DNA from 3 places in the Halobacillus sp. KGW1 genome. Region 3 is predicted to be linked to each of the others. Evidence: riboswitches for the same ligand, from Rfam matches in the RefSeq annotation. Region 3 holds a riboswitch; each other region holds the start of a gene.
What was found. Region 3 has a riboswitch for S-adenosylmethionine ahead of AXG56_RS15825 (Na+/H+ antiporter NhaC family protein). Riboswitches for the same ligand answer to the same signal wherever they lie in the genome.
Positions count from the first base shown of each region.

Region 1: it holds a riboswitch for S-adenosylmethionine, as region 3 does, so the genes downstream of both, AXG56_RS18180 (methionine biosynthesis PLP-dependent protein) here and AXG56_RS15825 (Na+/H+ antiporter NhaC family protein) in region 3, are expected to answer to the same signal.
Region 2: it holds a riboswitch for S-adenosylmethionine, as region 3 does, so the genes downstream of both, AXG56_RS13595 (methionine ABC transporter ATP-binding protein) here and AXG56_RS15825 (Na+/H+ antiporter NhaC family protein) in region 3, are expected to answer to the same signal.

Region 1 covers NZ_LSOC01000006.1:26,977-37,307, forward strand. Annotated here, with positions in the region: gene AXG56_RS18155 (class I SAM-dependent methyltransferase) at 1-399, shown strand, start outside; gene AXG56_RS18160 (cytochrome ubiquinol oxidase subunit I) at 468-1,802, shown strand; gene AXG56_RS18165 (cytochrome d ubiquinol oxidase subunit II) at 1,821-2,846, shown strand; gene glsA (glutaminase A) at 2,934-3,905, shown strand; gene AXG56_RS18175 (DUF4385 domain-containing protein) at 3,895-4,341, shown strand; SAM riboswitch class I at 4,427-4,537, shown strand; gene AXG56_RS18180 (methionine biosynthesis PLP-dependent protein) at 4,622-5,740, shown strand; gene metC (cystathionine beta-lyase) at 5,737-6,933, shown strand; gene AXG56_RS18190 (bifunctional homocysteine S-methyltransferase/methylenetetrahydrofolate reductase) at 6,920-8,779, shown strand; gene metH (methionine synthase) at 8,760-10,331, shown strand, end outside.
Region 2 covers NZ_LSOC01000003.1:919,475-929,805, forward strand. Annotated here, with positions in the region: gene AXG56_RS13570 (thiolase family protein) at 1-1,048, opposite strand, end outside; gene AXG56_RS13575 (Cof-type HAD-IIB family hydrolase) at 1,331-2,071, opposite strand; gene AXG56_RS13580 (M20 family metallopeptidase) at 2,194-3,381, opposite strand; gene AXG56_RS13585 (MetQ/NlpA family ABC transporter substrate-binding protein) at 3,395-4,231, opposite strand; gene AXG56_RS13590 (methionine ABC transporter permease) at 4,247-4,909, opposite strand; gene AXG56_RS13595 (methionine ABC transporter ATP-binding protein) at 4,899-5,927, opposite strand; SAM riboswitch class I at 6,020-6,137, opposite strand; gene AXG56_RS13600 (DUF302 domain-containing protein) at 6,311-6,694, shown strand; gene AXG56_RS13605 (DUF421 domain-containing protein) at 6,748-7,461, opposite strand; gene AXG56_RS13610 (metal-sensitive transcriptional regulator) at 7,603-7,860, shown strand; gene AXG56_RS13615 (DsrE/DsrF/DrsH-like family protein) at 7,922-8,401, shown strand; gene AXG56_RS13620 (rhodanese-like domain-containing protein) at 8,420-8,710, shown strand; gene AXG56_RS13625 (sulfurtransferase TusA family protein) at 8,745-9,311, shown strand; gene AXG56_RS13630 (MBL fold metallo-hydrolase) at 9,351-10,331, shown strand, end outside.
Region 3 covers NZ_LSOC01000004.1:174,198-184,528, forward strand. Annotated here, with positions in the region: gene AXG56_RS15820 (glycoside hydrolase family 3 protein) at 1-1,624, opposite strand, end outside; gene AXG56_RS15825 (Na+/H+ antiporter NhaC family protein) at 2,087-3,406, opposite strand; SAM riboswitch class I at 3,524-3,628, opposite strand; gene AXG56_RS15830 (ABC transporter substrate-binding protein) at 3,697-4,773, opposite strand; gene AXG56_RS15835 (ABC transporter ATP-binding protein) at 4,791-5,564, opposite strand; gene AXG56_RS15840 (ABC transporter permease) at 5,588-6,409, opposite strand; gene AXG56_RS15845 (hypothetical protein) at 6,595-7,269, opposite strand; gene AXG56_RS15850 (hypothetical protein) at 7,266-8,018, opposite strand; gene AXG56_RS15855 (ATP-binding cassette domain-containing protein) at 7,990-8,907, opposite strand; gene AXG56_RS15860 (GntR family transcriptional regulator) at 8,904-9,281, opposite strand; gene AXG56_RS15865 (CAP domain-containing protein) at 9,794-10,331, shown strand, end outside.

The DNA.
Region 1 (10,331 bases), on a different contig from region 3:
TATATTAAAGAGTGTTATCGGGTATTGAAGCCGGGCGGTACGTTTCTGATGATCGATAACACGGCTCCGGATAAGGAAGAGCTTGACCGTTTCTATAATACGTTTGAACAATGGAGAGATGACAGCCACGTCCGGGCCTGGAAAATATCCGAGTGGAAGCAATGGCTCCTTCATGAGGGCTTCCTCATTAAGAAAGAAAGCCTTAAACAAAAAACCCTTCCTTTCCGTGACTGGGTGGAACGGACATGTTCGGATCGTTCCATTCAGAATCAGGTAGAAGCTTATATGATGACGGCCCCCGCCTCTACTAAGCAGTACTTCTCCATCCAAACATCGGAAGGTCATGTCGATTCTTTCTCCATTGACGAATGGATGGTTGTCGGAGCAAAAAGTTCCTGACAGTGTATAAACTTCCTCCTCCTAGGAAAAATAAGCGGAGTATTGATGACTAGTGAGGTGGGATTGGAATGGATGTCGTTGTAATGGCCAGAGCCTTGTTCGGAACGTCGCTTGGGTTTCACATCATCTATGCGACGATCGGGGTCGGGCTGCCAGTCATGATCATCATCGCAGAAGTGCTTTACTTTATAAAGAAAGATTCTGACTACGCATTGATGGCACGCAGGTGGACAAAAGGATTCGCGATTCTTCTCGCTGTTTCCATCGCCTCCGGGACAATTGTCGGTGTCATGATTTCTTTGCTGTTCCCTGATTTCATGGAGATTGTCGGGCAGGTAATTGCCTTGCCGTTCCAAATGGAAATCTTTGCGTTTCTTATTGAAGCAGTATTCATGTCGATCTATTTGTATGCAGCGGACAGACTCCCGCCTTCCTTAAGACTTACCAGTATTATATTCGTAGCTCTTGGAGCGACCGCTTCAGCGATTCTCATCACAGACGTGCATGCGTGGATGAACACTCCAGCCGGCTTCCGTATTACACCGGACGGCGAAGTGACGGATGTGGACACATGGGCGGCCTTCTTCAATCCGAGTTTCGGAGTGACCGCGATTCACACGACCCTATCCGCTTATATGACCGTAGCTTTCTTAGTAGCTTCCATTGCCGCTTTGCGTCTCATGAGGAAAAACATTTCATTAAAAGAACGAAAATACCATAAGAAAGCGCTGATGATCGCCATCTACTTCGGTGCTCTTACTTCTCTCGCCACAGCGATTAACGGACACGAAACAGCCCAAGTATTATATGAAAATAATCCACGCAAGCTTGCAGCAGCAGAAGGTTTGTTTGAAACGACCCGCTATGCACCGCTTTCGATCGGTGGATATACATCGGCAGCTGAAGAGCGGGTCAAATATGCCATTGAAATACCCAGCGGTCTAAGTTTTCTTGCAGGAGACCGATTTGACACGGAAGTCATGGGATTGAACGAATGGCCGGAAGAATTGTGGCCCCCTTTATACGTCCACATCCTTTTTAATGTCATGGTGGGAATCGGCAGCGTCTTGATATTTGTAGCGATGATCGCCCTTTTCTGGAAGCATGTTCTCAAGCGGGAGTTCCCGAGCTGGCTTCTCGCTTTGTTCGTCGTAAGCGGTCCCCTTGCAATGATTGCAATTGAGAGCGGTTGGTGCTTCAGCTGTATAGGAAGACAACCTTGGACCATTACCGATGTACTCCGGACCGGGGATGCGGCGACAAAATCCAGCAGTGTCGGATTTCTGTTCTATTTATTCATTACGCTCTATATCACCCTGTTGTTCGTCACCGGCTTCGTCCTTCGTTATTATTTCAAGAAGCATCCAGTGACCAAAGATCTGGAACCTTCAGAAACCACTTAGAAAGGAGAGGGATGAGTAATGGAAGCATCTACATTGGCGGTTACTATCTTATGGAGTTTACTATTTGTCTACGCTATGCTGGGTTCCCTCGACTTCGGGGCCGGTTTCTGGGGAATGATTTACAGTAAGAGCAGGCAAACCGGCGCCTCTCAGATTGCCAACCGGTTCTTATCACCGACATGGGAAGTAACCAACGTTTTTCTCGTCATTTTTGTTGTCTCCGTTGTAACCTTCTTCCCATTTGCAACGACGCTCTTAGGAAGTATTCTGCTCGTCCCGGTCGCTCTGGGTATTTTGCTCTTGACCATCCGAACGACGTTCATGGTTTTTCAGCACCATACCGATCGATTTAAGAATACACTTCGTATCACATCGGGATTCACAGGTTTGATCATTCCTGCGCTGCTCGTCAGTATCCTCCCTATCACATTAGGAGGATTCATCGACTTCGATAATGATTACCCCCGCCTCCATTATGGAGAGCTTCTGTCCCACCCTACTTTATATATGCATATCGCTTTCGGGTTGACGACCGAATTATTCATCTCGGCCGTCTTCTTGATGGATTATGCAAAAGAGGCAGACGATTGGAAGGCGTATCACACGTTCCGGAAGCATGCCATTTGGCTTGGACCGGTCAGTATTGCCGTGGCCATGTTGACCATCGGTACCTTCCCGGAAGAGGCGGCATGGATCGTTGACAATATCCAGGCGAACTGGTTTACGTTCGGATTATCTGTTCTTTTCTTCCTGATCGGCTATACATTTTTGTTCATCCGCCGGAAGAATGGACAGCGTGGACTATCACGACTTGCCGTCCTTGCGATCATCATTCAATACGGCATCGCTATCTATGCCTATGGCAATGCGCACCTCCCCTATCTGATTTATCCTGATTTGACTATAGAAGAAGGATTCACAAATCCGGACATCTTCTATCAGATGCTTGTCGTCTACGGTATTGGATTCGGAATTCTGATTCCTGCTTTCATCCTGTTCTGGCGCTTGTTCCTGAAAGACCGCCGTTACTTGAAACAGGAATAGAAGAGCGGCAGCTTAAGCTGCCGTTCTTTTTTATATCGTTATCCTTAGGACCGTACGGGGTACATAGAGACAAAGAGAGGTGAAACTATGAAGAAGTTGACCAATCAATACTTAGAGGAAGCAATCGAAGACAGCAAACCGTACGCTTCCCATGGAAATGTCAATATGACCATTCCTCATTTCGATGAAACAATCAAAGATCACTTAAGTGTTTCCATCCTCACAACACACGGGGAGTCCTATTCCGCCGGTGGAGACAATCAGCACATTCCTATGCAGAGCACTTCCAAAATCATCGGCCTCATGCTTGCCCTCCAGGATTTCGGGAAAGACCGCGTCTTCCAAACCGTAGGAATGGAACCGATGGGTGATTTTTTCAACTCGATCAGTCAACTGGAATCACATGTGACCCACAAACCGTTTAATCCAATGATCAACGCAGGAGCTATTGCGGTCGCCTCTCTCATTAAGGGGCAGAATACGGAAACCCGCTTCGACCGATACCTTACTTTCCTTCGCCGCATCACAAGTAATGATCAGCTGGAGATGAGTGAAGAAGTCTACGAAGCAGAAATAGGCAACGGAGCAAGAAACCGATCTCTCGCATACTTTATGCAAAGCAACGGGACACTCGTGACAGATGTAGAAGAAGCACTCGACCTTTACTTCCGAATGAATGCAGTCATGATGTGCTGTACAGACTTCGCGAAGGTAGGACTCTTTCTGGCAAAAGGCGGCGAAGACCCCGCAAGCGGAGAGCGGCTGATCCCACCCCACCATCTTCGGACTGTGAAGGCGATCATGATGACCTCCGGCATGTACAATTCATCCGGCCACTATGCAGTAGAAGCAGGGTTCCCCTGCAAAAGCGGTGTATCCGGCAGCATCATCGGTTCCGTCCCCGGCCGGATGGGAATCGGTGTCGTCGGGCCTGCCATTGATAAGAAGGGGAACAGCACAGCCGGCGGAGCCTTAATCAAAAAACTGTCCAAAGATCTCGGCTTAAATATGTTCGGGGTGGAAAATACAGATGCAGAGGAGGAACATAATGGCGTTTGACTACGACCTTGATTTCGACCATATCAATTTCAAAGAAAACCCGGGAAAGTACCGGGTCGGTAAAGGAGAGCAGGGGGTCCTCCTTGTCGAGCCTTACAAGAGTGAGATCCTGCCGAATTGGCGATTCAAAACACCGGAAATTGCTAAGGAATCTTCCGAGAAGATTTATGAGCAATTCCTTGAATATAAGAAAGCAGAAGATATTGTAGGTATGGATATGGCCCGTAAATTCCTCCAGATGGGATACACACGCTCCAGACGATACGCCAATTATAAAGGCGGAAAAAAGTACGGCGATGACGGTAAGGTGAACGAACGGCAGATCGATGAAGAAAAAGCGGAATCGGCACGCATCTTTGAAGAAAAATGGAAGCTGGTGCGTGAAGATGAAGAGTATCTGAAGCAAAAAAAGAGACACCAAGAAAAATACGGATAAAAGTAAAAATTTCTACAAGGTATATTGTCAAAAGTTTCTGAGTAGTGTAAAGTAGTCAACAACATTTACATTTATACAATTGAATCTCTTATCAAGAGAGGCAGAGGGACTGGCCCTGTGAAGCCTCAGCAACCCCTGGTCTAACCAGAAAGGTGCTAACTCCAGCAAGTTGTCTATTCAACTTGGAAGATAAGAAGAAGAGCGGAAACGTCAAAGTCTTCTTATCTAAGAAGGCTTTTTTTATTTATATACAAGATTACTAGAAATGAGGAATGTTCACATGTGTCCGCACACTGATACTAAATTCGTCCAAACTGGAAACCAGAAAGAAGAGCCCACAGGCGCGATAAATCCCCCTGTTTATTTCTCTACCGCATACCGTCATCCCGGCTTAGGGGAATCCACAGGCTTCGATTATACCCGGACAGGAAACCCGACCAGGCAGGCTCTGGAGAAGTCCATTGCTGATATCGAAGGCGGCGAAGCCGGGTTCGCCTTCAGTTCCGGAATGGCTGCCATCCAAACGGCCCTTTCTCTATTTAAGCAAGGGGACGAAATTATCGTTTCAGAAGATCTATACGGCGGGACATACCGACTCTTCGAGCATATGAAAGAACGCTACGGCCTGAATTTCCACTACTGTGACAGCAAAGAGCTGGATAATTTGACTGCTTACATCAACGATCAGACCAAAGCCATTTACATTGAAACACCGACAAATCCACTAATGCATACAACAGATATCCGAGAGGTATCTAAACTGGCAAAAGCACACGACCTGCTCTTGCTTGTCGATAACACGCTCTATACTCCCGTCCTGCAAAAACCGCTGGAAGAAGGGGCGGATGTCGTCATCCACAGCGCAACCAAATATCTTGCGGGTCACAACGACGTACTTGCAGGTATTCTTGTCAGTAAAGGAAAACAGGTCAACGAAACGCTGGAGTTCCATCAGAATACATCCGGCGCCGTCCTTTCCCCACTTGATTCGTGGCTGCTTATGCGCGGAATGAAGACCCTTCCGCTGCGAATGAGGCAGCATGAAACAAACGCGAAAGCCGTTGTGGATTATTTAAAAGAGCACCCTGCGGTAACAGACGTCTTCTATCCGGGGCGAGGCGGAATGATTTCTTTCCGTCTGCAGCATGAGCAGTGGATCGACCCGTTTCTGCGCAGCCTGAACTTGATATGTTTTGCAGAAAGTCTCGGGGGGGTTGAAAGCTTTATTACGTATCCGGCTACACAAACGCATGCGGATATACCGGAAGAAATCCGCACGGGATACGGAGTATGCAACCGTCTGCTTCGGTTCTCTGTAGGAATTGAGCACATCGATGATTTACTGGAAGATTTGGAACAGACCTTGAGCAGCTTACTGAAGGAGGAGATTGTACAATGACCGACCATTCCATTCAAACCCGTCTACTGCACAGCGATTATAAATTTGATCCGCAGACAGGTGCCGTCAGTGTTCCAATTAACCAAGCATCCACGTTCCACCAGCAGGATTTCGATCAACCGGGCGACTATGATTACAGTCGTTCCGGCAATCCGACACGAAAAGCCTTGGAAGACACGATCGCCGGGCTGGAGAGCGGCACCCACGGCTTCGCCTTCGCATCCGGCATGGCCGCTATTTCCACCTCTTTCATGCTTTTATCGCAAGGGGATCACATCGTCATTACAGAAGATGTGTACGGGGGTACGTTCCGCATGGTCACCAACGTGCTCGATCGATTTGGGATCGATCACACATTTGTCGATATGACAGACTTGGATGCAGTGGCACGAGCCATCCAACCGAACACGAAGGTTCTTTATATTGAGACACCATCCAATCCCACCTTAAAGATCACTGATATACAGGCGGTAACGAAGCTCGCAAAAGCCAATGAATGTTGGACGTTTGTAGACAACACCTTCATGACACCGGCCCTCCAGCGGCCGTTAGAATTAGGTGCCGATCTTGTCCTTCACAGCGCTACAAAATTTATTGCAGGCCACAGTGACGTCGTAGCTGGTCTCGCTGTTACCGGCTGCCCTGAAATTGCTGAACGTTTGGGATTTTTGCAGAATTCATTCGGATCGATCTTGGGCGCACACGATTGTTGGCTCGTGCTTCGCGGCCTTAAGACGCTGCACACACGACTCACCCAGTCTTCCCGCTCGGCGGAACTAATTGCAGAGCAGCTGCAGAAGCATCCGTTGATTGAAGAAGTGTACTATCCAGGGTTCTCCTGTCATCCGGGCAGTTCCACCCACTCCTACCAAGCGGATGGTGCGGGAGCGGTACTTTCTTTTCGATTAAGAGATGAAGATGCGGTCCGACAATTCACCAAAGCGGTACAAATCCCTGTCTTTGCGGTGAGCCTCGGAGCAGTAGAATCAATTCTCTCCTATCCTGCACGCATGTCTCATGCTGCCATGCCGAAAGCAGAACGGGAAAAGCGCGGCATCACCGATGGACTGCTCCGCCTATCCGTCGGATTAGAAAACCCGGAAGAGCTGCTGGCTGATTTCTATCAAGCACTCAAACAGATTCAACCATATGCATTTACTACGAATGGGAGGCCGAGCCATGAACTTACGTGAAGCATTACAGAACAAAACATTGATCGGTGATGGTGCTATGGGCACCCTCCTCTACTCCTATGGTATTGATCGCTGCTTCGAAGAACTGAACCTCTCCCATTCTGAAGAAGTTCTAAACGTTCACCGCGCCTATGTGAATGCCGGTGCAGATGTTATTCAGACAAATACCTATGGAGCAAACTATATTAAACTGACACGCTACGGGCTGCAGGAACAAGTAAAAGAGATTAACACTGCTGCCGTACGACTTGCAAAACAAGCGGCTCATGAAGGAACCTATGTGGTCGGAACGATCGGCGGCATACGCGGTGTCCAGAAGCAGAGCGTCAGCCTGGAAGAAATCAAACGCAGCTTCCGCGAACAGCTTTATTGTTTATTGTTTGAAGAAGTGGACGGCCTTCTCCTGGAGACGTATTACGACTTGGAAGAGTTGAAGGCAGTGCTGGAGATTGCACGAAAAGAAACCGATCTTCCTATTATTGCGCAGGTGTCCATGCATGAAGCCGGCGTTCTCCAAGAAGGCACCTCCTTATCCAACGCCCTCCAGCAATTAGAACAGCAGGGAGCTGACATTATCGGGGTGAACTGCCGCCTCGGTCCTTATCACATGATTCAATCTTTGGAAGACGTTCCCCTTCCCGATAAGGCCGTCCTGTCCGCCTACCCGAACGCTAGTCTCCCTGCTTTCCAGGATGGAAGATTGGTCTATGCGACCGATCCGAATTACTTTGAGAAAAGCGCAAAGTCCCTCTACCAACAAGGAGCCCGTTTGATCGGAGGGTGCTGCGGAACAACCCCTGAACATATCGAGGCGATTGCAGCTGCAGTAAAAGGGAAAGAGCCGATTCGAAAGAAGGAAGTTCCTGTTAAACAAGGGCACGGTGTATCCTTGTCCTCACCGGAAAAGAACTTGGAGCATTTACATGAACGCGCCAAAAGAGGAAGGTCCATCATTGTCGAGCTCGATCCTCCTAAGAAACTGAACACGGATAAGTTCCTTGAAGGAGCAAAAGCGCTTCAGGATGCGGGTGTTGACTCCATTACGCTTGCCGACAATTCCCTTGCATCACCGAGGATCAGCAATGACACGATGGCATCGATTATCAAAACCAAGTACGACGTTGATCCGCTCGTCCATATCGCCTGCCGGGACCGGAACCTGATCGGCCTCCAGTCCCACTTAATGGGTCTGCATACGCTCGGCATTCAGCAGTTGCTTGCTGTGACAGGCGATCCAACGAAAATCGGCGATTTCCCTGGTGCAACATCGGTCTATGATTTATCGTCCTTCGACTTAATCCATTACATCAAGCAGCTCAACAAAGGGATCTCCTTTTCTGGTAAGTCTCTTGGAGAACGTACTTCCTTCTCTGTCGCTGCAGCCTTCAACCCGAACGTACGGAACTTGAACAGGGCAGTCGGAAGAATGGAAAAGAAAATGAAATACGGTGCAGACTACTTCATCAGCCAGCCTGTATTCAATCATGAGCAGATCGTAGAGGTTTACGAAGCAACGAAACATATTGAAGCTCCCATCTACATCGGTATCATGCCGTTAACAAGCGCACGGAATGCAGAATTCCTCCATAATGAAGTGCCTGGAATTCAGCTTTCTCCTGAAATTCTTGCGAGAATGGAACAAGCAGGAACTGACAAAACACAAGCTCAGGCCGAAGGCATCAGCATTGCAAAATCATTAATAGACACCGCTATGGATTTGTTTAACGGCATTTATTTAATTACTCCATTTCTGCGCTACGAAATGACTGTAGAATTAACGAATTACATTAAAGAAAAGACCGCACAACGGGAAAGGAAGGTTACTGATGGCATCCACTTGGTTTGAACGACAGCTGGAGAAACGCATCCTGATTCTTGATGGAGCCATGGGCACAATGATTCAAGATGCTGATTTATCCGCAGAAGACTTTGGCGGAGAGGCCTACGAGGGCTGCAATGAATACTTGAATTTGACGTACCCTGATCTGTTGGAGAAGATTCACACCCAATACTTGGAGGCTGGTGCCGATATCATCGAGACGAACACTTTCGGAGCGACTGACCTCGTTCTTGATGAGTATGATCTGGGGCATCTGGCTGAAGAAATAAATATCGCCGCCGCAAAAATTGCGAGGAAAGCTGTCGACCGCTTCTCATCGGAAACCAGTCCCCGATTTGTTGCAGGCGCAATGGGACCCACGACGAAGACACTCTCCGTCACGGGAGGCACTACTTTCGATGCGCTTGCCAAAGGATATGAGGAGCAGGCGCGAGGACTTATCAAAGGCGGCGTCGACCTCCTGCTTTTAGAAACGTCTCAGGATATGCTCAACGTCAAAGCCGCATTCGTCGGTATAACGAAAGCAAGTGAAGCTACGAATACGAAGCTTCCTCTTCTGATTTCCGGAACGATTGAACCGATGGGAACCACCCTTGCCGGGCAGAGCATCGAGGCATTTTATCTCTCCCTTGAGCATATGAACCCTGTCGTCGTCGGACTCAATTGTGCGACCGGTCCGGAATTCATGCGTGATCATCTGCGGTCTCTGTCTGATCTTGCTACGTCTGCGGTAAGCTGTTATCCGAATGCAGGGCTTCCCGATGAAGAAGGGAATTATCACGAAACGCCTGAATCACTCGCCCAAAAGGTCGCTGGTTTCGCCGAAAAAGGCTGGCTGAACCTTGTCGGCGGATGCTGCGGAACAACCCCGGACCATATCCGGGCCATTGCCGATGCCGTACGACCGTATCAACCGAGAGAACGAAAGGATTCCCATCCGCACGCCGTCTCTGGAATAGAGCCGATGATTTATGACGACCCTGCCGACCGTCCCATCTTGGTCGGAGAACGGACGAACGTTATCGGCTCCCGTAAGTTCAAACGTTTGATTGCAGAAGGAAAATTCGAAGAAGCGTCCGAGATCGCCCGTGCCCAGGTTAAGAAAGGTGCCCAGGTCATCGACATCTGTCTCGCAGATCCGGACCGCGATGAAGTGACAGATATGGAAGCCTTCATGAAGGAAGTCGTCAATAAAGTAAAGGTACCACTCGTCATCGACTCCACCGATGTTAAAGTTATTGAAAAAGCACTGAAATATTCCCAAGGGAAAGTCATCATTAATTCAATCAACCTGGAGGACGGAGAAGAACGCTTTAAAGAAGTACTCCCACTTGTCAAACAGTACGGTGCAGCTCTCGTCGTCGGAACGATCGATGAAGTCGGAATGGCTGTTACAGCGGAGAGAAAGCTGGAAATCGCTAAGCGTTCGCACGACATCCTCGTAAAAGAGTATGCCATCGATCCGCGTGATATCATTTTCGACCCGCTCGTCTTCCCTGTCGGTACAGGAGATGAACAATACATCGGTTCTGCCGAGGCAACCATAGAAGGCATACGA
Region 2 (10,331 bases), on a different contig from region 3:
CGTGAACTAATGTTGTCATCAGCTTCACTCCTGTCGCGCCAAGTGGATGACCAAGCGCAATCGCTCCTCCGTTCACATTCACCTTCTCATGCGGTACCCCCGTTTCTTTCATCCAAAATAGCGGCACAGAGGCAAAAGCCTCGTTCACTTCAAAAAGATCGATATCCTCAAGAGCCAATCCGGCTTTTTCCAATGCTTTGTAGGTCGCAGGAAGCGGTCCTGTCAGCATGAGTGTCGGATCAGAGCCGATGACGGAGCGGGAGGCGATACGGCATCTTCCTTTGATTCCTTCTGCTTCCGCCTTCTCCTTTGACATAAGCAGTAGAGCGGCCGCTCCATCACTGATTTGACTGGCATTACCCGCTGTGATTTTCCCTCCTTCTTTAAACGGCGGCTTTAATTGTGCCAATGCTTCCATGGATGTATCCGTTCTTGGTCCTTCATCCCGGCTGCACACTTCCCCGTCTGCTGTCGTAATTGGATGAATCTCTTTATCAAACCGCCCTTCTTTTACCGCTTGTATCGCCCGCCTGTGGCTCTCGACCGCATATAAATCAAGCGCTTCTTTCGATATGTCCCAGCGATCTGCAATACGTTCAGCTGAGAGACCTTGATGAATCAATTCATATGCATCCGTCAGGCGTTCGTTATCCTTCACTCCCTGCCGATTCGAAAACATCGGAACCCGTGACATACTTTCGACTCCGCAGGCAATGACAGCGTCCATATCCCCGCTTGCGATTGCCTGTGCCGCAAAATGAACCGCCTGCTGGCTCGATCCACACTGGCGATCCAATGTAACACCAGGGACTTGAACAGGAAAACCCGCGGTAAGGGCAGCAATGCGGGCAATATCTCCTGCCTGCTCACCAACTTGCGTTACACACCCGGCAATCACATCCTCCACCTGAGAAGGATCCACTCCCGACCTTCGCATCAATTCTTTCAGCAATTCCGCTAACAGAAGGTCGGGCCTGACTTCACGGAACATGCCTCCTCTCCTTCCGACCGGTGTTCTTACTGCGTCAACGATCACTACTTCTCTCATTCCAAAACCTCCCCGCCAGACCCCTTCCTGCCACCCGCAGATGCGGGTGCTGGGAGCAGGAAACGTCGGCGCTCCAAATCCATGGCTCTCTAACTACGTTGCTGTATTTCTCTCTTTGCTGAATATATTCCTTCCTGATATTTAAATTGATTACAAAAATATGAAATTAGAAGGATTTCGACAGACCAGAATGACGAAAAACTTCACGATCCCCCACGCGCCTATGTTCTCAGAAATAAAAAAAACCTTGCAGCAAAAACCTGCAAGGTTATCTGTATCCTTTTATTTCAGAACTTTTTCAATAGCGCGCGCTACTCCATCTTCTGCGTTTGTAGCAGTCGTGAAAGCCGCTGCTTTCTTAACATCTTCCTGAGCATTCCCCATAGCGACACCAAGTCCCGCTTCTTTGATCATCGCCATATCATTCAAACTGTCACCTACGGCCATCACTTGACTCATATCCAAATCCAACCACTTGCAGACTTTTTTCAAAGCAGCTGCTTTATTCACACCAACAGGGTTGATTTCAATGTTCGTTGGACTGGAATTAGTCACTTCCAGCTCTTCATTGTTATTCAATTCTTCCAAGATGACTTCACGCACCTCATCGTCTTCTATGTCGAATCCGAATTTCAACCAGTCGTACTGATGGACCTCATTCTCAAACGGATCTTGACTATTATAGAGACCTTGTACGGTTGTAGACCAGAAATACAGGCCGTGTTCTTTTTTCAGTTCCCACAGCCTCTCGACATGTGTATGGTGGAGCTTATTCTGCTCTACCAGTTCGAATTGGTGATCATAGATTTCCCCGCCATTGATCGTGACGATGTAGGAAGAGCGTCCTAAAGATTCCGCAATATCCCTGCACCGGGACAGCGATCTGCCTGTACTTAGTACGACATGAATTCCTTGTTCTTTTGCTTCTTTTACAGCTTTTTCGTTAGCCTCAGAAACGGTGCCTTCATGACTTACGAGGGTCCCGTCCAAATCCAAGGCGATCAGTTTGATATCTTCCTTCATTTCTCCCACGTCCTCTCTATTACTGTATCCATTCTAATACATCCATGCCCCCGGTACAATAAATCCGTAAGCCCGGCAATAGAGAGACCCCATGTAAAGACGGATCTTTACACGGGGTGCCTTTATAGAGCTTGGTGCTCCTTCTTTATTTCCTGAAGCAGGACTTGGTCCAGCAGCAGGGTCAATCCTGTCTGACTTAACGCCTTGGCTCCTTTCATGAGCGCTTCGTCTCCCGCTTTCGAGCGGGCAGCTTCCCGAAACTCGTCCGTATGAGCAACAAGCGAGTCCGGGCCTATTTTGATATATGGATGAAGGGTAGGAATGACTTGGCTGACATTGCCTGCATCGGATGAACCGAGACCTTTACGCTCGGCATGATACACTTCGCCGAGTGCCTCGATCTTCTGCCGGAACACTTCATCAAACGTTGGGGTTACTTTAAAATTATCTACTCCGTTTTGAATGCGCGTCATTTTGTAATCCGCGCCTGTGATTCTCGCCGCACCTGCAGCGATTTCTTCAACCCTGCGTGTTACTTCATCACATGCTTCACGCGTTGCTGCTCGTAAATAAAACCTCGCCCGGGCATAATCCGGAACGATATTAGGTGCCTGACCGCCATCCAAGATGACTCCATGGATCCGCACGTCATCCGGAACATGCTGACGCAGGGCATTGATCCCGTTGTACAGTTGAATGACTCCATCCAAGGCGTTGATGCCGTCGTGCGGGTTGCTTGCCGCATGTGCACTTTTTCCGAAGAATTCAAAATCGACAGGATCGACGGCCAGCGTAGGCGCCGATCCCGACGTCCTCCCCATCGGATGAACCATCATACAGACATCTAAATCCTGGACGAGTCCGTGGCGGACGAATGTTCCTTTCGCACTGCCGTTCGGTCCGCCTTCTTCTGCCGGTGTGCCGAGTACGACGACATCTCCTCCGGTTTGACTGATCAATTCCCCTAATGCAATGGCAGCCGCACAAGAGGCTGTGCCGATAATGTTGTGTCCGCATGCATGACCAAGACCCGGCAGGGCATCATATTCTGCCAAAAACCCGATTTTAGGCCCGGGAACACCAGAGCTTTTCACCGCACGGAAGGCCGTTTCATGTTCTGGGATATTCCGATCAACGACAAACCCTTCCTTTTCTAAAAGAGTGGTCAGCGTATCTGCAGCGAAATACTCCTCGTTGCCTATTTCCGGGTGTTCATGAATGCTGTGACTGATGGATACGTATTCCCCCCGCTTCCCTTCTATCTTTTGCTCAAGAAGGGTGGAGAGAGAAGTTGCTGTGTCTGCAGTCATTTCCTCCACTCCTTTACCAGCCGATATCTTCCAATGGGACAAATGTCGGAATAAGGGAATCGTTATATGTTTTCTTAATGTGATCCGCTACGTCCTCTTCTTGATAAAGCTCAACGATTTTCTGGTAGACTTCTTTATCTGCTTCATCGGCACGAGCCGCAATGATGTTGATATAAGGTTGAGCGGTTTCATCCTCAATATAGACAGCATCTTCCACCGGTACAAATCCTGCTTCAACCGCGACTCCATTATTAATGACGGATGCAGCGACATCGGGAAGGACACGTGGTGTCTGGGCAGCAACAATCGGTTCAAATTTCAAGTTCTTCGGATTATCTTCAATGATATCGAGCGATCCATTTCCGTCGAAATCTTCCGGTAGACCGATCAGACCCGCCTGCTCAAGGAGAAGCAGAGCGCGTCCCATGTTCGTTGCTTCTTTCGGGACAGCGATGGAACTTCCATCAGGAATGTCCTTTACATCTTTATATTTTTCGGAATAGACACCCATCGGAGCAATGATCGTCGTACCGATCGGCTTCAAGTCTAAATCGTGCTCTTCTATGAAGGAATCAAAATACGACACCGTCTGGAAAGCGTTCAAATCGATATCTCCATCAGCAAGTGCCATGTTCGGGCGCACGTAGTCCGCGAATTCAACCAGTTCAATGTCAATATTCTCTTTCTCTGCTTTCTCCTGGACTTTCTCCCAAATCGGGACGCCGGAACCATTCAGGCCTACCTTCACTTTCGTCTTCTCACCAGAGGCTGCGTCGCCTTCACTGGAGCACCCTGCTAATACAAAACTGATGATTGCGATGAAACTTAAAATAAATCCCCACTTTTTCATAATAATATCCCCCTGTTATTGTCTACGTATTTTTCTTGATATAAAGTTTCCAACCGTCTGCGTAAGCTGCACAATCAGTACGAGCAATAGGACCGTTGCAATCATAATATCTGTTTCAAAGCGTTGATAGCCGTAAGAGATGGCCAAATCTCCCAAACCTCCGCCTCCAACAAAGCCCGCCATGGCGGAAGCACCGACGAGACCGATCGTTGCAATCGTCAAGTTAAGAATAATAGAACTCAATGCTTCTGGTATATAAACACGACGTATGATCTGCCAGGGTGTCGCTCCCATCGCTTCTGCTGCTTCGATGACTCCTGGTTTCACTTCAAGCAAGCTGCTTTCCACAAGCCTCGCTATGTACGGAGCAGAGAAGATGACGAGAGGAACGACAGCTGCTGCTGTCCCGATCGATGAACCGACAAGCAGACGTGTAAACGGCAGGATCGCTACGAGCAATATGATGAACGGAATGGAACGGAAGAAGTTCACAACCGCACTTAATCCGTTAAAGAACGGTTTATTTTGAAGCAGCCCTCCCTGTCTCGTAACAACGAGAAGTATTCCAAGCGGCAGGCCGATAAGCGCTGCTGCCAGGAGGGATATACCGACCATGACAAGGGTCTGGTATGTCGCTTCCCATATTTTCGGCCAAAAATCCATCAAATTAACCTGCATGTGCAGTCACCTCCTGTACCGTTACGGTTTGTTGGATATGGTGGATCGCTTTAAGAATTTCTTTCGCATCCCCTTGGAACTCCACGACTAAATGACCGAATGGAATACCCTGCAGTTCCGTAATCTGTCCGAACAGTACATTTACTTCCACATCAAAACGTTTCGCCACCTGTGAGAGGACCGGCTGTCCTGCGCTTTCCTCCACAAAGGTGATCCGGTAGATATTCCCGGAGGCATGGCGCTTTTCGATGCCGTCTAGAATAGACGCGGGTATATCATTCTCCATCACCGTCCTTACGAAATTCTTGGTTGTCGGATGCTGCGGATTGGAGAAAAGGTCGAAAATGGATCCACTCTCCATGACACGTCCGTTTTCCATCACTGCTATCCTGTCACACACCTCACGGACGACATTCATTTCGTGAGTGATCATCAGAATCGTAATGCCGTACTCGTCTCTCACCTTCTTCAGAAGTTCCAGGATTGACTTGGTTGTCTCCGGATCGAGAGCGGACGTTGCTTCGTCACATAATAGAATATCAGGGGAGGTCGCCAAAGCTCGGGCGATACCGACCCGCTGTTTCTGCCCGCCGGACAGCTGGTCCGGGTAATGATTTGCCTTTTCAGACAGACCGACGAAGGCTAGAATTTCCTTCACCCTTTGATCTATCTCTTTCTTCGGCGTACCGACAAGAGATAATGGAAATGCCACGTTATGGTGGACGGTTTTGGACTCCAGCAGATTAAAATGCTGAAAGATCATTCCGATGCGCTTCCGGACTGTCCTTAAATCCGGTTTGGACAGCTTCGTCAAATCCTCTCCATTGACGACGACCCTTCCTTCTGTCGGCCGTTCCAATAAATTAACAAGACGGACGAGCGTACTTTTTCCAGCGCCGCTGAAACCGATGACTCCGAAGATTTCCCCTTTATGTATCGTCAAATCGACACGGTCGACGGCACGCAGTTCTTTCCCTTCGTGCTGATACACTTTCGATACGTTTTCAAACTGGATCATCGAATCCCTCCTATGCTTTCCTAAACAAAAAGAGCCTCTCTTCTTATAAAACAAGAAGAGAGGCTCACACATATGTATATGAGATCCGTCTCTCCTCATCTGTCACGCCCACAGGCGTGCTGGAGTTGGCACAGTTTCTGACGGAGACATCCGTTCAGATCCGCTGCCGAGGTTTCAAAGGGCCAGTCCCTCCACCTCTCTAGATAAGAAGATCGATTCAATTCGTTATTCAATTATGTCACTGGTGAAAATGATAATACAGCCTCATCCACCTTGTCAATTCCATTTGTAACTTTTCTCAGAAAAATGGAGAAATTCAGATTCCATAGATACCTTAAAGGGTATGTATACCCATAAATCAGGAAATTAAAAAGGAGGATTCTATGTTTCATTATACAGTTGAAACGAAGAAGAGTGTCAAGGATGCAGTGGAAAGCCTGGAACAACAGCTGAGTCTGGAGCAGTTCGGGGTCTTATGGAAGTTCAATGTCAAAGATAAGCTGACGGAAAAAGGATTGGAATTCCATCAGGAATTTCGTATTCTTGAAGTGTGTAATCCGAAAGAAGCAGAAAGCATCCTATCCGAGAATACCCTTGCCGGTTATTTTCTCCCTTGTAAAATGGTCGTATATGATGAGCAGGGCACAACAAAGATCGGAATGCCGAAGCCGACTGCTCTCGTAAGTCCCATTGGTGATGCTGCCGTTCAATCACTCGCCTCCGATATCGAGGAACGGTTGATTCACTGTATAAGCAAAAGCGTGTGAAATTAGATCCCTGGTCAGGGTTCACCCATCCGCACTCTACCAGGGATCTCCATTTAATGCTCGATAGGCGGAATTTTCGGATCCGTACCTTTCAACGAGTAGTGAAAAGACCCCCGGTTGGTTACCGCTCCGTAGAAGATATCCGAAACCGCATGGGGAGTGATCTGTTTCTCTACCCACGCTTCTGTCTTTTCCATACGCGCTATCATATCCTTTTGTAAAATACCGTCCATAATCAAGGGGATGTCATAACCCCCACCCCTATTCCACATACCTATGTCTTCTCTAGTAACAGGCTCTTTTCCCTGCTTCAATTGCACCGTCAATCTCCCGTCCGGTTCTATGATTGCCGTGTATACGTCCTCAATCCGGAATACATCTTTTTCCCGAAGCATTTGTATTATATTATCAATGGAATAGCGAATTCGCTTAACGTTTTCACCAATCATCTTCCCTTCGAAAACGACAACAGTTGGTTCGAAGGTCAATAACTTACCGAACCAAGGACTCCTCAGCTTCATCCATACAATGACTTTTTGTAAGAGCGCGATCGCTATAATAGCTGTCACCGTATGGATGTGGTTGATATTCGGGTCAGCAATATCCGCTCCCACCACGGAGCCGAGAACCAGGACAACAACGAAGTCAAAGACAGGTAGTTCACCGATCGACCGCTTCCCCATAAAGAGACCTACGGCCAAAAGCAATGGCAGGATTGTGACGATTCTAAGCAGTACCTTCCAGGTATCCATCCAAAGTTCCATCATGTCACCTCTTCCTTAGCTTGGTGTTCTATCGGTATTCTTATCCGAATCTTTTCTTGTTGACAAAAATACCACTAGGGGTATATTATTAGTCATGTACTGTTCAAAGCGAACAAAAATAACTGCTTAAGGGAGGCCGACGCAGTGGAATATAACACAGCTATGAAAAACAGAGTGAAACGATTAGAAGGGCAATTGAGAGGCGTACTCAAAATGATGGAGGAGAATAAAGACTGTAAAGATGTCATCACACAGCTTTCTGCATCCAGAAGCGCGATCGATCGTGCCATCGGTCTTGTCGTCAGCTCCAACCTTGCAGAGTGCATTCAAGGGTCCGATGACGACCAAACAACAGAAGCGTCCATTAACGAAGCTGTTCAATTGCTAGTCAAAAGCAGATAATTTTTTCACTTTACAATATACCCCTACACGTATTAGTATAATCCAATAAGGAGGCAGTAAAATGTCAGAGACGAAGAAAACGAACATCATTTTATTCAGCGGAGATTACGATAAGGCGATGGCCGCTTATATCATCGCCAACGGGGCAGCAGCCTATGATCATGAAGTTACCATCTTCCATACTTTCTGGGGACTGAATGCTCTGAGGAAAGACGAACCAATTAAAGTGAAGAAAGGCTTCATGGAGAAAATGTTCGGGAAAATGATGCCACGGGGCGCGGATAAAATGGGCATTTCTAAAATGAATTTCGCAGGATTCGGCCCTAAAATGATCAAAGACGTTATGAAGAAGCACAATGCTGTGCCGTTGCCGGACTTGATTGACATGGCTCAGGAACAGGAAATCAACCTTGTTGCCTGTACAATGACGATGGATCTCCTCGGTCTCCAAAAGGAAGAACTGTTGGATGACATCCAGTACGCTGGTGTAGCTGCTTATTTGGCAGATGCAGAAGAAGGAAACGTTAACCTATTTATCTAATCAGGAGGTTGAAACCATATGAAAACAATGACAGCTAAAGAAGTAGAACAGCAGCTGAGTGAGGCTCTGAACATCATTGATGTCAGAGAAGACGAAGAAGTGGCAGAAGGTAAAATACCCGGTGCTGCACACATCCCTCTGGGATTTATTGAAAAGCGGGCGGTTGAATTGGATAAAGATAAACCTTATATCATGGTTTGTCGCTCCGGCGGACGCAGCGGCCGTGCTTCAGAAATACTCATGAGTAAAGGGTTTGACGTAACGAACATGGAGGGCGGCATGCTCGCCTGGGAAGGCCCGACAGAATAAATGACATACCTATATGGGTAAGGAGGAATCACAGATGACAATTAAAACGAATCAGACGCTTGATGCCAAAGGCTTGGCCTGCCCAATGCCGATTGTGAAGACGAAGAAAGCATTCAAAGACCTTGCTGCAGGCGATGTCTTAGAAGTGCTTGCAACAGATAAAGGTTCCAAAGCCGACCTGCAGGCATGGGCGAAAAGCTCCGGACACGACTATCTCGGTATTATCGAAGACGGGGATGTCCTGAAACACTATCTCCGGAAAACAAGCGGCGAAGAAGCCCAGGAGAAGAAACATCCACACATCGTGGACAATGAAACACTTCAGGAAGTACGCTCACAGGAAGTAACCATACTGGATGTTCGTGAACAGGCAGAATTTGCATTCACGCACATCCCGGGAGCGTTATCCATTCCACTAGGAGAGCTGGATGCACGCATGAATGAGATCGACAGCACCAAACCTGTTTACGTCATCTGCCGCACAGGAAGCCGCAGTGACTTGGCTGCACAGAAGCTGGCAGACAAAGGCTTGGAGAACGTGTACAATGTCGTACCTGGGATGAGGGAATGGAACGGAGAAACTTCCTCCATTCATAATTAAATTTTTTTGCAAACCAATATACCTTAGGGGGTAAATAGGATGTCAGTAAAAACTATGCCGATTGCAGATATCGTCAAGAAAGTGCTGAATAATGAAGAGCTGTTCCTACTGGATGTACGGACAGAGGACGCATTCCATGATTGGAAAATCGAAAGTGACAGCTTCACTTATATGAACGTGCCTTACTTTGATCTGCTCGATGGCGTCGAGTCTATTACCGATCAGTTACCGAATGATAAAGAGATTGCCGTCGTTTGTGCCAAAGGCGGCTCCTCTGAAATGGTGGCAGAACTGATTAGTGAGGCAGGATATGAAAACGTATATTCCGTCGAGGGTGGAATGAAAGAGTGGAGTGAGCACCTGGAGCCGGTAAAAGTCGGTGAATTGAGTGATGGAGGATCTGTCTATCAATTCATACGCATCGGTAAAGGCTGCCTGTCTTATATGGTCGTTTCTAAAGGCGAAGCCGTTGTCATCGACGCGACAAGAATGACCGACGTGTACAAAGACTTTGCAGAAGAAAACAATTGGAAGATCACACATATCCTGGACACTCACCTGCATGCCGATCATATATCCGGCGGCAGACAACTTGCTGAAGAAACAGGCGCTTCCTACTGGCTTCCACCCGAAGATGCTGCCGAAGTAACATTTGAATACAACGCGCTCCAGGACCAAACGAAGATTCAGGCCGGAAATGCAAAGATCGATGTGCATGCGCTCTATTCCCCTGGTCATACGAAAGGCTCCACGTCCTTCGTTGTCGATGATCGTTACTTGATGACGGGAGATATTTTATTCATCGATTCGATTGGAAGACCGGACCTTGCCGGAAAAGCAGAAGACTGGGTAGCGGACCTTAGAGAGACACTTTATACACGCTATAAGGAACTATCTGCCGAGCTGCTTGTTCTGCCTGCCCACTTCATGACGATGGATGAGTGGAATGAAGATCATACGATTGCTCGAAAACTGGGAGCACTATTCCAGGAGAATCATGGTTTAAACATCGAAGACGTT
Region 3 (10,331 bases):
AAACCCCATCATTTTTGACCATGGTGATCGACTTCTCAGCAGCTTCTTTTTCCACCTGTTTATGCGCTTCGGAACCTACGATTTCTTCCGCGTATTGAACCTTCTCTTCCACCGACTTCGGATTTTCGGAAGGAATGATTCCCCGCTTCACTTTCAACGTCAAGATACGTTGGGCAGAGTCCTCAATGGTTTCTTCCTTGATTTCCCCCGTTTCCACAGCTTCGTAAATACCTCCCGCTACTTCTTCAAGTCCTACAGGCATCAATACGATATCTGTTCCGGCGTTGATCGCCCGAATCACGGAATCTACCGGTCCGAAGTGGTCACTGATTGCTTTCATGTTGAGCGCATCGGTCACGACAATCCCTTCATAGCCCATCTCTTCACGAATTAAGCCGGTCAACACCTTCTCTGATAAGGTGGCAGGAAGAGCAATTGGCGTCCCATCCTTCTGAGAAATCACTTCGGTATCATCAATTTTCGGGAAAGTGACGTGTGCCGTCATGATTGCGTCAATACCTGCATCCATTGCTTGTTGGAAGGGATAGAGTTCCACTTCCTTGAGTCGATCTAAATCGTGAGGCACTTCAGGAAGACCTAGATGAGAATCGACAGCGGTATCTCCATGGCCAGGGAAGTGCTTGGCCGTAGCAGCGACACCAGCTTGTTGTAATCCCCGCATATAAGCGGTTCCCATCGTTCCAACCAATCTTGGATCTCCACCGAAGGAACGGACGCCGATAACCGGATTATCTGGATTATTGTTTACATCCATCACAGGAGCGAAATTCACATTGAATCCAAGTGCCGCAAGTTCTTCTCCAATGGCATTTCCAACATTCTGAGCTAGCTCTTCCGAACGTGCTGCCCCAAGTGCCATATTTCCAGGCATATCTGTCCCGGATTGCAGCCTTGTGACGATTCCACCTTCCTGATCAATGGTCATAAGCAGTCCAAATTTCTCACTCGCACTCTGGTAATCGTCGACAAGCGTTGTCGTTTGCTCTGTGGTTACGACATTTTCACGGAAAAGAATGACTCCCCCCAAATGATATTTTTTTACCATCTGCTCTATTTCAGCATTCATTTCCGTGACATTTTTCCCCTTCCAAGTACGGAAGTCAGGCATCAGCATCTGTCCTACTTTCTCCTCCATTGTCATTTTATCGATGGCATTCCTTACGATGTCATACTTCTTTCCTTTCTGCTTCATCAGTACAGGAGTAACCTCGGACTGCCCTTTATGCTTCTTTCGTTTGAAATGGACGGCGATCCGGTCCTGATCCTTCCCGCTGCGGACGGTAATCCACGCTCGCCCGGGTTTTCCGTGCCATGTTACTTTTCCATGTTCATCCACTTCCGCCACCCGTTTATTGTTGGACGACCACTTCAGATTCTCCTCGACCTTCTTGAAGTGACCATCTTTGTAAACACGCAGCACCTCCATCTGAACCGTATCCCCTTTAATTGTCCTGTCCGCTTCCGGTACGTTCTGCAAAAGGATTAACTCTGTTCCCTTGTTCGACTTTTTCCCGTCAGCCGATACCGGTCCGGTCATCGTTCCCGGAATCAACAGACAGAATGTAAGCAGCACAACAAACCAACCTCTTCTCCTGCCTTTCACTCTACATTCCTCCTTGCCTTTATTTATTTGTAAAAGTAAGACCGCTATCCCGCATGACGATCGAACTTTCCCAACAATGGCGGATCATGATGAGAGTCTTTATTATGGAAGCGTTTACAATATGTAGTAAAAGCGTACCGAATATAATTATAGTCGTCTATACCACATAAGACCCCTCTCTCTCTTTTTCGACTGTTTTTTCCATTCTATAGCCCCATTACAATAGATTCATTTTAAAATATAATATCAAATTTATGAACTATTTAAAGAATTAATATTTCATTCGAATTTGAAAAAATCTATTAAGTGACCAACTACCTCCGCCTTCCTTTATGGCCGCTCACCGGGCGCCCAGTGGAAAGGTCCCTTCTCCCGGAGCCCGATCTCTCCCCCAGCCATACCACCTTTTCCAAACGAAAAAGAAGCTCCCTATTTCAGGGAGCCTCTTCCAGTCAGAGAATATCAGGATCCTTTTTGAGCGGAAGGATCTGCTTTCTGAACCGTAAACTTAGGAAACTTGAAGACAATAGCAAGAATTCCGGACACGGCTGTTAAGATCGGATAAATACAAAACGGTACGATTGCAATAGGTGAAATCGATGCCACACCGGCTACAGCAAGGAGTTGGGCTCCGTAAGGAATGATTCCTTGAACAGAGCTTGCGAAGATGTCCAACAGGCTGGCGGATCTTCTCGGTTCAATGCCGTAATCATCAGAGATCTGTTTGGCTAATGGACCGGCCGTGATAATCGAAATCGTGTTGTTTGCAGTGGACAAATTGATCGCGGTTACGATACCGGCGATACCGAACTCTCCACCACGATTAGACCGGACACGTTTATTCACCGCTTCCAGTAGATACTCAATACCGCCGTTATAACGGATCAGCTCTACAAGTCCTCCGAGCAGGATAGCTATCATAGACAACTCCTGCATGTTTGCGAAGCCGTCTCCGATCAGGTTAATCAGTTCCATCCCCGAGAATTTACCGAGAATCAAACCGACAATTCCGGCTGCTACCGTTCCGCCGATCAGAACGAATATGACGTTTACCCCAAGGATGGCGAACAGGAGCACTCCGAGATATGGAATGACTTCAAGGAAATTATACGAGTATGTTTCCCCAAGATCTGCACTCGCACTGGCTGTCCATACTGCAAAAATAACCGCTGTTACTATGGCAGCCGGAAGAACGATAAAGAAGTTCGCCTTGAACTTTTCTTTCATTTCCGTGCCTTGTGTTCGAACAGCTGCAATGGTTGTATCAGAAATGATGGAGAGGTTGTCCCCGAACATAGCCCCACTTACAATGGCTCCCATAATCAGCGCCACACCAATATCTGTTTGTTCTGCGACACCAAGTCCGATCGGGGCTAAAGCTACAACTGTCCCTGTGGAAGTACCCATGGAAATGGATATGAAACACCCAATGACGAACAGGCCGACGACCATCCATCCACCAGGCAGGTAGCTCAGGCCAAGGTTGACGGTGGAATCTACAGCCCCCATTCCCTGTGCGACGGAAGCAAATGCTCCCGCGAGCAGGAAGATCACAACCATCAAGATGATATTCGGGTGTCCTCCCCCTTTGGAGAGTGTCATGATTTTCGTTTCAAAATCTGTTTTTCGATCCATAAGCAGCGCTACCAGTATAGCTGCAAACAGAGCGACGAGTACAGGCATTTTGTAGAAGTCACCTGTCACGATCCCTGAACCAATGAACAATACAATAAATACTACAAATGGAATAAGTGCAAAAATATTTGCTTTCGGTTTTGTCATCTTTTCTGCCTCCTTCTTGGTGAACTCATGAATGTTTCTGTGATACAGACAAGACCAGGCCAAACAAATAAAAAAGAAGCCCTCTTTAGGATAAGAAGGCTTCTTTGTTTCCGTCCCCTCTTATCTGTCAGGTCTAAAACCTGCTGGATTTAGCACCGGCCAACTGTGTTGGTGGTTGCTGAAGCTTCTTAGGACCAGTTCCTCCACTTCTCTTGATAAGAACTATTCAATTGAGTCTCTCGTTACTTTACATCATTTTTTTCTCTCTGACAAGAGAAAAACTTGGAATGTTACTTTTTATCATACTCTCCGATAATGTCCACGGCTTTGGCTGCCAGAGAAGGGTCTACAGCCTCATCGAAATCTACATCGCCGATGATGGCACCATTGGAGTTGTAAAAGTCGAACTGATCTTTAATATCCTCCACGAACATACTGCCGTCCGGATCCAGTCCTGTCACGCCGACTTTCTTCCATATTTCAGGATCCTTCAAAGCGGTGTGTTTTGTCATGATATCAATGACTTCATCAAGCCCCTCGCCGTGAAGAAATGCATCGTTGTAATCGCGTACCCCCTTCAAATAAGCAGCCATGAAGCGGAGCGATACGTCTGTTTCTTCTTCAACAAATTCCGGTGAGCCTAGAACCATCGCGATTTGTGCTTCTGGAGCATAATCCGTAGCATCACCGAACCGCACATGTAACCCCTGCGATTCTCCCTGTGTTATCAAAGGCTCTATCTGCAGGGCAGCATCTATGGATTTATTCCCCATCGCGGCCAACATATTACCGAAATCAGACATTAAGACGACCTCTACGTCCTTCTCAGTCAAGCCGGCATGCTTCAGCATTTCATGGAAGATGTAATCATCCACGGCATTCTTTGAAGATACAGCAATCCGTTTTCCTTTAAAATCGGCATACTCCTTGATTTCATCCTGAAGGTCTTCTCTAATAACAAAACTGAAGTAGGAATTGCCATCGAAATAGTGCCCTTTATCAGCGATGATCTTCACATCGATTCCCTGAGCGATCGCATTGAAGAACGAAGCGGTGGAGACTCCGCCGGCGATGTCCACTTCACCGGAAGCAAGCGCCGGCAGCATATCATCACTGTTGGCGAATGTCGTAAATTCAATGTCTATGTTATAGTCATCGAAATATCCTTTCTCTTTCGCGATGTAAAACCCTGCACCGGACGCCGCACCGTCCTCTGCAATAACTACCTTCTGACGCTTCTCAAGCGGAGCCAGATCGCCGGATACGGTTTCTTTCTGCTTTCCTTGTTCAGACTCCTTATCACTGCAGCCTGCTGCTATACCCAAAAGTAAAAAAAGAGAGATAAAGATCCATAATGATTTACGCACGGGATGTTTCCCCTTTCTTAAATCCTTGATCGTTGCACTTCTTCCTGAAGATGATTCCAGACCTCCACGAATTGTTCCGCCATGACAGGGTCAGCCCTGACCTGCTCCATATTTCTTGGTCTGGGGAGCTCGATTCGTTTTTCCTTTACAATCCTCCCCGGCTGGGCACTCATCAAGAGAATCCGGTCGCTGAGCAGGAGTGCTTCATCGATACTATGTGTAATGAAGAGGACCGTTTTTTTCGTTTCGGCCCAGATGTTGAGTAATTCTTCCTGCAGGATGAATTTATTCTGTTCATCCAATGCTGCGAACGGTTCATCCATCAACAATATTTCCGGGTCATTTGCGAATGCTCTGGCAATGCTCACCCGTTGTTTCATTCCTCCGGAAAGCTCTCTAGGGTAAAGCTTGGCGAAACGCTCCAGCCCTACTTTTTCTAAATAATACGCGGTCCGTTCCTTGATGACCGCCGCTGGTACACGACGCATTTTCAAACCAAAACTGACGTTACCCTCCACGGTCAGCCACGGAATCACCCCCCGTTCCTGGAAGACCATCGACTGAAGTGGCCGGTCTTCCTTTGCTCTTGCGATGGTGAATGACCCGGAACTCGGTGTTTCCAAATCGGCTAGAATTCTGAGCAGTGTCGTTTTTCCGCACCCGCTCGGTCCGACTAAACAGGCGAACTCTCCATCGGCAATATCCAGATTGATTCCTTCCAATGCTGTGACTCTGCTTTCCTTTTTATAAAATACTTTCGTCAAATCCCTGATGGAAATTTTCGCATCCATTCCACCTTCCCCTTTCTCCTTCATCAACGCCAAGGGAGTAATTTACTTTGCAGTCCTCTCAAGATTAATGAGAATAAATAGCCGAAGAACGAGATGAGCACGAGCCCTACAAACATTTCTTTCAACATGAATGCCTTATAGGAGGTCCAGATTAAGTAGCCGATACCGGAATTCGCTCCCATCATTTCCGCTGCCACTATCGTAAGTAAGGCGATCGCCTGCCCCATTTGAATCCCTTCAAGCATGACCGGTAAGGAACCCGGGAGAGCGATTTTGAAGAAAAACTGTTTCGAATCTGCTCCGTAATTCTTTGCTACGTCCAAATATATTCTGTCGATGTTGATGACACCGGCAACTGTATTGATGACTACCGGAAAGAAGACACTTCCTGCGATCGTCACCACCTTGGAAACTTCCCCTACTCCGAACAGAATGATGATGATCGGCAGGAGAGCAAGTGTTGGAATCGGCATGAGAGCCATGATCAAAGGCGACAGGAAATGCCGGATTGGACCATACAAACCCATCAGCAGTCCGATTGCAATAGCAGGGATCACTCCGAGAAGGAATCCTGCAAAAATACGATATAATGAGATTCCAACATGGCTGAACAGTTCTCCGCTCCCTGCCATCGACCAAAAGGTTCCCACGATTTGCGTAGGAGGCGGGAAAAAACGGGCATCCATCAAGCCTGTACGGGACAAGATTTCCCAAAGCAACAGAATAAACACCGGGGAAGCTATGGTAAGTGTTTGTTTGAACCGTTGACGTATACGCCTTTTTCTCCATTCTTGCTGTTCATTGAGCAAAGGATCCTGTGCAGCAATCCTTTCCGATTCTTTCATATGCCACCACCTCTTGTGCTAAGTTATGAACTTCTGCCCATATGTGTGAAAAAAGTAAAAAGAATCAAAAAAGCGCGGGCAGATACCCGCGCTTTTTTGATTCTTCGTCTGTAGGAATTGCTAGTTTTATTAGATGATACCTGAGCCTGTACTCATCTGTTCTCCGTTAAGTAAAATTCACCGATTCAAGATTCCACTTCTGTAACATACACTTCGTCATCCGCTTCCACCGTCATGTTCTCAGGAATTTGTAAATACAGGACCGACATGCCGGAGGACATACTGCTGCCGCCTGTGTTCTTTCCTTCAGAGAATTGTCGGAAAGGAAAAGAAGGATCGAACTGATAGAAAGTCTTCGTTACTTGTTCGCCGGAGGTTACGACCAGCCCCTGGTTCTCAAAGGTTACCACAGGCTCCTCTTTGACAGGGATCTGCCAGCCATTTACGACCATAGGTGAGCGATACTGATAGAGGTGTATGTTCTTTTTCGACTCTACTTTTTCTACGATAACGGACGTACCAGGACCGCCGGGAGGGCTCACTTTCACGTTCAGCGTTTTTCCTCCAAAGGAGAAGGTACGCTCATCTAAAAGGTATGCCTCGTCTATCTGATCAAGGTTTCCCTCTAACAAATGGCTGTACATAGCATCGTCGATATCCGACGAACTCGCCGCTTGCCCTGGCAGGGGATCAGGCAGGAAGAAGGTGAAAATTGTCGAGATTACTAACACGCACCCAAATACGAGGAAGATCAAATGGCCGGTCTTAGCCATCTTGACACTTGCACCCTTATACTTCCCGTTAAATACAGCTGCCAAAGTGACAAGCAGGAAAAGAAAGACTGCTAACACGATGATCATGACCGCTTCACCTCCAAACGGCCAGCAATCCAGAAGCTTCCAACGAAACAAGTAATGGAAACGAGCAGTGCTTTCACAGCGAATAAAACAATATTTGCTTCATCAAACAGAACCTCAAAGAGGTAATTAGCCAAACCGTCTTCGCCACTTCGCTGCATCAAATACGAAATGCCGAACATCAAAACCGGAATGATAAGAAGAAACAGTCTGTTCCACTGCAGGAATACACCAAACAAATAACCGGCACCGGCGGCAAGGAAAACCATAAGGATGACGGCAGCCATCCCAGCACCGAATAAAGAAGCTTCCATTTCGTGAGCCGGCAACAGTTGACCGTCCTGCACTACAAATGTGTATACCGCTGCCCGCAGTACATTTTCTGAAAGGACAGCTGTAAGCCCGGCTATCCCGCAAACCACGAGAAGAAAGCCGACGGTAGACAGATGACTCGTAAGGCGGGTCGATACAAAGGGAAAATCATCTTCACGGTAAGCACGCGTCGTAAGGAGCAGTGCCGTCAAAAATCCCCAAAAAATCGTAAAGGAAATAATTAAATCCCCGGAAAAGATCTGCGATCGGACTTCAAAGAACTCTCCTCCCATGAATTGTGCCCCCGTTCCCATTAAAGAAAACAAGATGCCCATCACCTGTATCGTTACAAGAGACGTAAACACTCCCGGATGGGACCGCCACTTGAACGCGAACTGCTTTTTAATAACATCACCTGTTTTCACTTCGATCAAAGACATCGTCAATTCCTCCTCTGCCAACCTTATCTTCCGTCATATATACGCAAACATCACTGGCAGAGACAGGAGCGATACGAATGCCTTCCTTCCTCATCTCCGTCTGTTCCGTTTCCGTCCAGTCATTTCTTACGATGACACAACTGTTTCTTTCCTCAGGAAGCTGTTCATAAAGAATTTCTCTGTTCCGGGTCCATGGCCTCAGTATCTCCAGGGGTGCAGTGAGGCGGACGGCATACTCCTTCAGTTCATCCATGCTGGTCTGGAGAAGCAGCTTCCCCTTGTGGAGAAGAAGCACTTCCTCCAGTATGTCTTCCATTTCCTCCAAATGATGCGTCGATAAAACAATGGTGCGCGGAGAGGACAAATAGTCTTTCAACAAGGCACGATAGAAATCTTTTCGAACGGCTGCATCCATCCCTGTTGTGGGCTCGTCGAAGATTGTCAAGGAACATCGTGTGGCAAGACCGAAGATCATGTGAAAAATACTTTCTCTTCCTTTTGAGAGCGTATGATGGCGTTCCCCGCGCTCAAAACCGAAATAATCGAATAAACGTAAAGCAAGATCATGATCCCAATACTGGTAAAACCTTTTCCCTTCCATAAGGATTTCTTCCAAAGTCAAGGTTGCAGGGAAAGACATCCGGTCATCGATATAAACAGAATTAGCCGATATCCTCAAATTATTGAACGGATGTTCTCCAAATACTTCCACACTTCCTTTCGATTCTTTCACCATTCCGGCAACAACCTTCATCCATGTCGTTTTACCGGCACCGTTACGTCCGACTAAACCAACGATTTTACCCGCTTCAATGGAGACGTTCAAACGGTCCAGGGCTTTCTTCTTTTTATATGTTTTGGTTACGTTCTCACATTTGATCGCCTTCACTCTTTCGCTCCTCCCCATGTTTCTTTAATGAGCGTGATTACTTCCTCTTCAGTCATTTCCAACTTCCCTGCTTCCTTCACAAGATCGTCAACCAAACGCTTCATTGTCTTGTTCCTCCGCTTTTCCTTTATAATCGCATTCGCTTCCTCCGCCACGAATTTCCCGAGTCCCCGCCTGTCATAAAGAACACCCTCTTCCGCTAATTTCGTCAGCCCTTTGGCCGCAGTCGCCGGATTGATATTATACATATCCGCCAGCTTATACTGAGAATGCACCTTTCCATCTACTTGAAAGTGTCCTTGAAGAATCTCATCCTCCATCCATTCGGCGATCTGGATGTAAATCGGCTTTGCACTCCCTGCGTCAAAATTCAACTTGTCACCTTCCTCCAACATAGTGCATTAGTGTTGTAATGTAGTATATTTCATCAAGATCAGAAAAACAACAAAAAAAGGAAAAATTAAATAAGTTTCCCTTAAATAACGACATTTTTCCATCCAGGAATATTTATAGTAGAAGATTTGCTTTATATAGGAAAATACTAGAAAAAAAACATGCAAACTATCGAAATATTTGTAACGCTGATGTTACATTCGTAAAAAAACACTTCGCATAAAAAGTCTGTCAACCCTGTCATTCTAGTAATTTGTATCTTGTTTTCATACTTTAACCACTCCAGCAGCCGCTTACCTTTAAAGGATGATTATAACAACCCCAGAGCTGACAAGGACTGATGCCGCCTTTTTGCTTCCCTCTCCTATTTACGATGTCAGCAGAACGTCCTTTCTACCTATCTCCCAATAACATCCTCCTTTATTACAAGAGATCGATGGTACGATAAAGTCGATCGAAAAACAAACCAACTTTTCAAGGAGGAGTTATCAGCATGAAGAAATCATTAGTCGTATCAGGAGCTCTTGCACTATCTCTTCTAGCAGCACCCGCAACATCTTTTGCATCTACAGGTGAGGTGCACCATTCGCAAATAAAAACACAAAACATTCAAATAGATTCTGATAAATTGATGGAGTGGATCAGTCAGAACGAAGCTGCTTTGAAGGGAAATAACCTGCAGCAGATCGATATTCAATCTCTATTGAATCAAATTGACTGGAAGCAGGGAGAAAAACCTGTCCAAGCAGAAGCTAAGCCGGAAGCTCCAAAACAAGAGCAGAAGCAAGAAGAAGTAGAAGCTCCAAAACAAGTAGAACAGCCGAAGCAGGAAAAAGTAGAAGCTCCGAAGCAGGAAGCTCAGCCTCAGGAACAACCTAAGCAGGAAGCTGCTCCACAACAACAGTCAGAGCAGCAAGCTCAACCAAAAGCAGAACAGCAAAACGAGCAAGCATCTTCTGAAGTCTCCGCTTTCGAAAAACAAGTAGTAGAATTGACAAACCAGGAACGTGAGAAACAAGGACTGGCACCAC